DNA from 2 places in the Fundicoccus sp. Sow4_F4 genome. Region 2 is predicted to be linked to the other one. Evidence: riboswitches for the same ligand, from Rfam matches in the RefSeq annotation. Region 2 holds a riboswitch; the other holds the start of a gene.
What was found. Region 2 has a riboswitch for lysine ahead of dapF (diaminopimelate epimerase). Riboswitches for the same ligand answer to the same signal wherever they lie in the genome.

Region 1: another riboswitch for lysine. It lies ahead of lysA (diaminopimelate decarboxylase); the one in region 2 lies ahead of dapF (diaminopimelate epimerase).

What each region holds. Positions count from the first base shown of each region.
Region 1 is NZ_JBQKLQ010000001.1:316,841-321,181, reverse strand. Features, by position in the region: gene dapB (4-hydroxy-tetrahydrodipicolinate reductase) at 1-755, opposite strand, end outside; gene dapA (4-hydroxy-tetrahydrodipicolinate synthase) at 780-1,673, opposite strand; gene lysA (diaminopimelate decarboxylase) at 1,715-3,007, opposite strand; lysine riboswitch at 3,139-3,287, opposite strand; gene ACTQ5J_RS01500 (aspartate-semialdehyde dehydrogenase) at 3,508-4,341, shown strand, end outside.
Region 2 is NZ_JBQKLQ010000003.1:198,314-202,654, forward strand. Features, by position in the region: gene glnA (type I glutamate--ammonia ligase) at 1-1,039, shown strand, start outside; lysine riboswitch at 1,122-1,267, shown strand; gene dapF (diaminopimelate epimerase) at 1,362-2,237, shown strand; gene ACTQ5J_RS06505 (LL-diaminopimelate aminotransferase) at 2,248-3,471, shown strand; gene ACTQ5J_RS06510 (MetQ/NlpA family ABC transporter substrate-binding protein) at 3,702-4,007, opposite strand; gene ACTQ5J_RS06515 (family 20 glycosylhydrolase) at 4,020-4,341, opposite strand, start outside.

The DNA of each region.
Region 1 (4,341 bases), on a different contig from region 2:
TTCATATCATACAAACCTGGCTCCACAGTCATCAAGAAGTGAGCTGCTTGTATTGCGCCCCGCACAAATAAATCCTTAGTGCCTGCTCGATGTGTCAACTCAAGAGTCTCTTGGTTGTTGGCAAAAAGAATGGTATGTTCTCCCACAATATCTCCTCCACGAATGGCATGTACGCCTATCTCAGAATGAGGTCTAGCATATTCAAGACCTTGTCGACCACCAAGGACAGATGTATTTTCATCGATAGTGTCTTGCACGGCGTCAAGAATCATTTTAGCCGTGCCACTTGGAGAATCTTTTTTATAGCGGTGATGCTTCTCGATTATTTCTATATCGTAACCTAAAGGATAAAGAATTTTTGTCATTTGAGCCACCAGTGCTTCCATGACATTGACACCAATACTTGTATTGTGCGTATCCACAATGGCTACTTGCTGGCTTGCTGCTTTAATTAAAGCTTCTTGTTCTTCTGTTTGACCCGTCGTTGCCAACATCAGAGGTAATCGATGTTCCTTGGCAAAAGCTACTACTTGATCCGTAATCTTAGGTGTCGAAAAATCAATCATGACATCTACTAGACTGCGATTTTCAGTGAGGTATGCTCCCATCGCTTCAAAGGAAGTAAACACTTGATAATCTGCTTGATCATTAGGCTTATCTTGCAAGACAACGGTCACCTGATCACTCGTATGAGCGACGTACTGGATGACAGCTTGTCCCATCGCCCCACTCGCGCCTACTAATAATATATTCATTTTAAACCCTCCAAATGTATTTGCTTAGTTTTTACGGTAGCTAGCCACTAACTCGTCATATTGAGAAAGGGTAGCTTTGGTTTCATCACTTGGCTCAACAAGAGGTAATCGGTAACTATTCTGTAAGTACCCTAGCTTATGGACAACGTATTTAACTGGAATTGGATTACTCTCAATAAAGAGAGCCTGATTGATACCAGCTAATTTTTCCGTTAATGCTTCTGCCTCTTCAATTTTCCCTTCAGCAAACAACTGGTATTGAGCGTGTAATTCTCTTGGTAATACGTTAGCAGTTACTGAAATGAAGCCATCGCCTCCTAATTTAAGGATATCTAAGTTAATATCATCATTACCTGAGTAAATCGCAAAATCAGCCGGTAATTGCTCTCTTAAGGCTTTGGTATACTCTAAGTCACCTGTAGCATCTTTAATCGCTACAATGTTTGGATGCGCTGATAATTCAACCACTTGTTCAACGGTTAAAGTCGCGGCAGTTCGTCCGGGTACGTGATAAAGAATAATTGGTATGTTCACTGAATCTGCAATGGTTTTAAAATGAATTAACATGCCGCGTGTAGATGTCTTATTATAGTAAGGTGTTACGATTAGTAAAGCATTCGCTCCAACCCTCTCTGCTTGTTGACTCAACATAATCGCATGCGCCGTATCGTTGATTCCAGTTCCGGCAATAATTGGTAAACGACCAGCGACGTGGTCAACTGCAAATTTAATCAATTCAATTTGTTCACCATCTGATAAAGTTGAACTTTCACCAGTTGTTCCCGTAATTACGAGAGCATCCGTCTCGTTTTCTAAATGAAAATCAAGCAAACCTTCAAACGCTTGCCAGTCAATTTCATTCGTTCTCTCATCAAATGGTGTCACAATCGCTACAGCCGACCCTTCATAAATTAACATAATTTTTCCTCCTTTAAATACTTAAGCTACTGACAATTGGTTTAAATTTCTCTTAACGACATTTCTTCAAAACTTTCACGTTTGACTGTCAAATAATGCTTTTCATCATTCACGTGAATCATCGCTGGCCTAGGAATTCGGTTATAGTTACTTGCCATTGAATAATTATAAGCACCAGTTCCATTCACTAATAATAAATCCCCTGTTTCCAATATCGGTAATTTAATCTCTTCAATAATTTTATCGCCACTCTCACAGGCTTTACCCGCAATTGTATAAACTTTTTCTTGCGGTTTATCCGCTTTATTAACAGCTAGCGCCTCGTATTTAGCCTGATAAAGTGCTGGACGAATATTATCATTCATACTGCCATCGACAAAAGCGTAATCTTTACCACTTGCCGTGTGCTTCAAATCTCCCACTTCATAAAGAGTACTACCAGAGGCATTGACCAAGGAACGACCGGGTTCAATCGTTACTTTTTTTAAATCAATCGCCAAAGCTTGTGCTTCTTGATGAACATATTCCATAAAATCAGGAAGAAAATCAATCACATCAAATGGTTGATCTTCTTGTGTATAATACACACCAAAACCGCCACCAAAGTTAATTTCTGAAATTAAAATACCTAAACGTTTTTGAACCTCAGCTGAAAAAGTTAATAATTCACTGGCGGCTTTGTAGAACGAATCTGCTTCAAAAATTTGGCTGCCAATATGACTATGGAAACCAGCAAATTCTAAATGCGGCGAAACAACCATTGACTGGATAATATTATAAATCTCAGGGTCAAAGACACTTTCTCCAAACTTAGAATCTAAATTTGCTGTCATGATGTATTCATGCGTATGCGCTTCAACACCAGGATTCAAACGAAGTAATACGCGTTGTTTAGTTTCAAACTCCGCAGCAATTTTACTAATACGTTCAACTTCCATTCGGTTATCCACTACTATCGTTCCCACACGATTATCAATCGCATAACGAATTTCTTTATTGAGCTTATTATTACCGTGAAAATACATACGTTTTGGATCAACGCCATGACGCACTCCAGTATAAATTTCACCGGCACTCACGACATCTTGTCCTATATCTAATTCGGCAATAATACGAGCAACCGCTTTAGTTAACAAGGCCTTAGATGCAAAAAGTACATCCGTTTCAAAATAAGTAGATTTTACTGCCTCTCGATAAGCCAAAATACGCTCACGAAAGCTTGCTTCATCAAAAATATATAATGGCGTTCCATATTGGTTCGCCAACTCAACATAATCATGGCCCGAATGTTTCAAGCGCCCCCCTATAATACTCTGGTACTTTTCTAATCGCATTCGCTACTCCTCACCCTTCTATTTATTTATAAATACAAAAAGAGACCACGAACAAAAGGTTCGACGGTCTCACTCACACTTGGCTTTTAACAGGCCACTTTATTTCTTGGAGTTAACTTTCCTTTTGCCCGGTATTTGCTTGCTCTTCGTAATTAACTGGGCAGTTAATTACAACAGTGGTCAACCTATTATGGTTAGCCCCCAACGATTACTCGTTTCGGCGATATCCCCTTTCCAGAAATTCATCTGTACTCTTGTCAATCGCGCCTCGCCCAAAAACCTTTTATATTTAACTGAACCTAGCATAACAAGCATTCAAAAGTTTGTCAACGCACTTCCTTCGAACTCTCATAATATTCACATTTAAAAACAACGCTAACACAACGTTTCCGTGCTTATGCTTATTTTTATTAATTTACAATGAAATATTTGCTTGACATTTATCCTCTAAATCTTTAGGGTTAACGATAACAACTTGAATTTGAAAGGAGTTTCCAACATTGAAAAAACAATATAATTTAGCGGTGTGTGGCGCCACCGGTGTTGTGGGACGTAAAGTGATAGAAGTATTAGAAGAACGTGATTTTCCTGTCGCAAATCTTAGCCTTTTTGCATCAGCAAGATCAGCTGGTCAAACCATTGATTTTAAAGGTGAACCGGTGACGATCCAAGAATTGACAGAAGACTCGTTAAAAGCCCCGATTGATATTGCGATTTTTTCAGCTGGTGGAGATGCATCTAAACACTATGCCCCCTTTGCTGCAGATAATGGAGTCATTGTTATTGATAACAGTTCAGCTTGGCGTATGGATCCTAAGGTGCCGCTTGTGGTACCCGAGGTAAACCCAAATGCGTTAAACAGCGGCTCTAAGATTATCGCTAACCCCAACTGTTCAACTATTCAATCCGTCGTACCCTTGGCTGTACTTAAACCTTATGGTATTAAACGTGTCGTATATAGTACTTATCAAGCTGTTTCGGGTGCTGGTCAAAAAGGCATTGCAGACTTAGAAAACAATACAACGAATAACTTTCCTTATTCAATTAACGATTCTGTTATACCACAAATCGATGTGTTTTTAGATAACGGTTATACCAAAGAAGAAGTTAAGATGATTGAAGAAACTCGCAAAATATTAGAGTTACCCGACTTACGAGTTACTGCAACAACCGTTCGTGTGCCAATTAAAAATTCTCACGGTGTTAGCATTAATATTGAACTCGAAAACGCCTTTGATTTAGAGCAAGTCAAAACTGAATTCGCCAATCACAGTGGCTTGGTAGTTGTCGATGACACGGCCAACTTACGTTATCCTCTTCAAAGCGAAGCTAAT
Region 2 (4,341 bases):
ACAACGTGACATCTTCGCAGGAGATCCACGTAGTAACTTAAAACGTGTACTTGAAGAAATGACTGCGATGGGCTTCAAACAATTCTATTTAGGACCCGAAGCAGAATTTTTCTTATTCAAACTCGATGATCAAGAAAACCCAACGATGCAATTGAATGACCACGGTGGCTACTTTGACTTAGCACCGAATGACTTGGCTGAAAATTGCCGCCGAGATATTGTTCTCGAGTTAGAAGCATTAGGTTTCGAAATCGAAGCCAGTCATCATGAGGTGGCGCACGGCCAACACGAAATCGATTGGAAATATGCCGATGCGATCTCAGCTTGCGATAACATCCAAACTTTCAAATTAATCGTTAAAACAGTCGCCCGTCGACACCATTTACACGCAACCTTTATGCCCAAACCACTCTTTGGTATCAATGGTTCTGGTATGCATTTCAATCTTTCACTTTTCACCTCAGATGGCAATGCCTTTTACGACCCAACTTCAACATCTGGATTGTCAGATGTAGCCATGCACTTTATCGCCGGGCTTATGAAATATGCAACAGATTTTACTGCCGTTTGTAACCCAACTGTTAATTCTTACAAACGCTTGGTTCCAGGTTATGAAGCACCTGTCTATGTCGCGTGGAGCGAAAAGAATCGCTCGCCTTTGATTCGAATTCCTGCTGCTAGAGGAAATTCCACGCGGGTAGAATTGAGAAGTGTCGACCCATCTGCCAACCCTTATTTAGCACTGGCTGTTATCTTAAAAGCTGGTCTGCTTGGCATCAAAGAAAAATTAGCCACACCAGAACCTGTTGACCGTAACATTTATCGCATGACGGCCGAAGAACGCCAAGCTCATCATATCATCAGCCTACCCGGTTCTTTAAAAGAAGCGGTTGACAAGCTTGCTGCCTCACCAGATATGCTTGACGCATTAGGGCCACACATTGCGAGCAACTTTATCAAAGCTAAAAACCAAGAGTACAAAGACTTTGCCATGTATGTCTCACCTTGGGAAATTGAGAAATACTTCACCTGTTACTAATTCAAAATACAAAACATTAATGAGATTGATAATAATTAGTTGACGTCAATTAAATACAATGATATGCTATTAAAAATAAAAAGGAATTGTGCGAGGTGCGACTGACAAGAGTACAGATTATGTCTGGAAAGGGAAAGTCGCCGAAACGATGAATCGTTGGTTGCTAATCATAATAGGTTAGTAACTGTTCAACTTAACTGCCAGTTAAGTTTGATTGTGCAAACAATTACCCGGCAAAAGAATGTTACTCGCTCCATTCCGAGGACCACAGACTTTTGTTTGTGGTCCTATTTTTATTAAACTAATTAAGGAGTGAGACACAATGACAAATTTAATAAACAATCAAGGCATCCCCTTCACGAAAATGGAAGGCCTCGGTAATGACTATATTTACATTAACGATTTAGCAGAGAATTTATCGGATTTAGCTGACTTAGCAGTTGAAATGAGCGAAAGACATTACGGCATCGGCAGTGACGGCATCATCGTCCTTCGTCCCTCTTCCATTGCGGACTTTAAGATGCGCATGTTCAACTTAGACGGAAGTGAAGGCAAGATGTGTGGTAACGGTATCCGCTGTTTGGCCAAATTTATTTACGACCAACACCTTTGGTCCGATAAACATCTGACTATTGAAACCCTCAGTGGCGTTAAGCAAGTAGAACTTATTTTCAATCAATCAGGACAAGTGACAGGCGCTCGCGTCAATATGGGCCAACCGATTCTCGAGAATTCGCTCATCCCAGTCCAAACAAAAGAAGCCAATTGGTTACAACACCCATTCACTTTAGAAAATACTACCTACCAAGTGACCGCCGTATCAATGGGCAATCCCCATTTGGTCATTTTTCATCCCGAAATTTCGCAACTCGACCTACAATCGCTCGGCCCTAAATTCGAACATCATGAATGTTTTCCTGAACAAATTAATACTGAATTCGCAGAAATAATTCGCTCAGATGAAATTAATATGCGCGTTTGGGAGAGAGGCAGTGGCGAAACGTTAGCTTGCGGCACTGGCGCTTGTGCAGTTGCCGTTGCTAGCATCCTTAACGGTTTCACCGACAATACTGTAACTGTCAATTTACTTGGTGGTTCCTTAATTATCACTTGGGACACTTCAACATCAGGCGATGTTTATATGGAAGGCCCTGCTCGCACTCGTTTTTCCGGCTCTTATTACCCAAACACCCACTAGGAGGAGTATCATGAAACCCAATACGAATTACCAGAAAATTCCCGCAAACTATTTATTCTCAACCATCAATCAGAAAGTTGAGCAATACAAGACACAGCATCCTAACTCAGATCTTATTTCATTAGGTATCGGAGATGTGACTCAGCCGATAGTTCCCGCGGTTATTGACGCACTCCATAAAGCAGTCGATGAACAGGCAAGTAGTGAAACGTTCCAAGGTTATGGTCCTGAGGGTGGTTATGACTTCTTACGCCAATCTGTCGCACAGCATGATTTCCAAGACCGAGGCCTTGCGATTGACGCTTCAGAAATTTTCATTTCCGATGGCGCAAAAAGTGATATAGCTAATTTGCAAGAGCTGTTTGAAGTGAACAATAAAATTGCAATCGGCGACCCTGTCTATCCTGTTTATATCGACAGCAATGTCTTAGCTGGACGCTTAGGCGATTGGGATGAGCAAATCGGACAATGGAGTGACTTAACTTACTTAAGCAGTAACGAAGCCAATCAATTTATTCCTGAACTTCCTAAACAAGTTGTCGATGTCATTTACCTTTGTTATCCTAATAATCCTACCGGTATGACCTTGAGTAAACCTGAATTACAAACTTGGGTAGACTATGCTTTAGAAAACAATAGTTTAATCTTATTTGACGCAGCCTATGAAGCCTATATTCAAGAACCGAATATTCCACATTCAATCTACGAATGTGAAGGCGCGACAAAATGCGCAATTGAAGTCAGAAGTTTCTCGAAGAAAGCTGGTTTCACTGGTTTAAGGCTAGGGTATACGGTCGTCCCTCAAGAACTATCTTTCCAAGGACAATGTTTGAATAAGTTATGGTCACGTCGCCAAAGCACTAAATTCAACGGCGCGCCCTATATTATCCAGAGAGCAGGTTGGGCTTTTTACCAAGAACCTGGCAATACACAAATTAACGAACAGATCGCTTATTACATGGAAAATGCTCGTATCATTCGTGCAGGCCTAGAAGCAGTTGGCGCAACCGTATTCGGTGGTATTAATGCCCCTTATATTTGGTTAAAAACACCAAACCATCTGACGTCTTGGGAATTTTTCGACGCCTTACTCGAAGCGACTCAAGTTGTTGGAACACCCGGTAGTGGTTTCGGTCCTAGTGGCGAAGGTTATTTCAGATTAACCGCCTTTAATTCACGCGAGCGGACCATCCAAGCAGTTGAACGCATTCAACGTTTTTTCACTCAAGCATAACAGGCGAACGAATCACTTCGCTAACCTAAGCCTTTGAACTTCAAAATCAAGAACGTCAGCGAGTCGCTAGAAGCGACCACCGCATTGGATAAATTCAACGGCGAGCGAAATACAACCTCCATTAACCCCATAAGCTTATACAAAAACTGAGTGGCTAAACTTCGGTATTATACCGAGGTTTAGCCACTCAATGTTTTATTCAGTAGTTATTTTTATTATTAATTTTGATATTATTCTTCGTCAGAAGCTTCTTCATCTGTTGATTCTTCAGTTGTGTTTGAATCATCTTCAGCTGCTTCAAGGCTTAATGGGTACTCGTCGTTTTCAGTCCAAGCTGGTAAGTCAGCACCGTTTGAAACTTCAGCTAATTTATCAGCTACTGTTTCTGATTGGTATAACGCTACGATGTGTGCGTATAATTCGTTGTCAACGTCTGCGCCACGTGTCGCAATCACGTTTTTGTAGTCAGCTGCTAAACTTTCAATGTCATCATAGAAGTTTATGAAACCCTTTTCAACAACCTTCAAAAGATACATAGTGTATTGATTTTACACATTATACTTAGCGTCCTTTGAGATTTGTAAGCTTTGATACAACTGTTTTAACTCTAAATTATCTGTATGCTGCCCTTTAGCTATCTGTTCAAAAACAGTAAAAGCTTCTGTGTCCCAGTGATGCCAAGATGTGACTAATCTGCCAAAATATTTATCTTCTGTCGATCGCTCTTTAGCAGCTTCTGCAGTCTCTTCAAATAATTGCTTAGCAACGTTATTCTTATACCAACAGGCAGGCATTACTCGATAGCCTTTTTCCATAAAGTAGCCTGGCGTTGGATAACCTTGAGTACGCTCATCATAATGCCAATCAAGA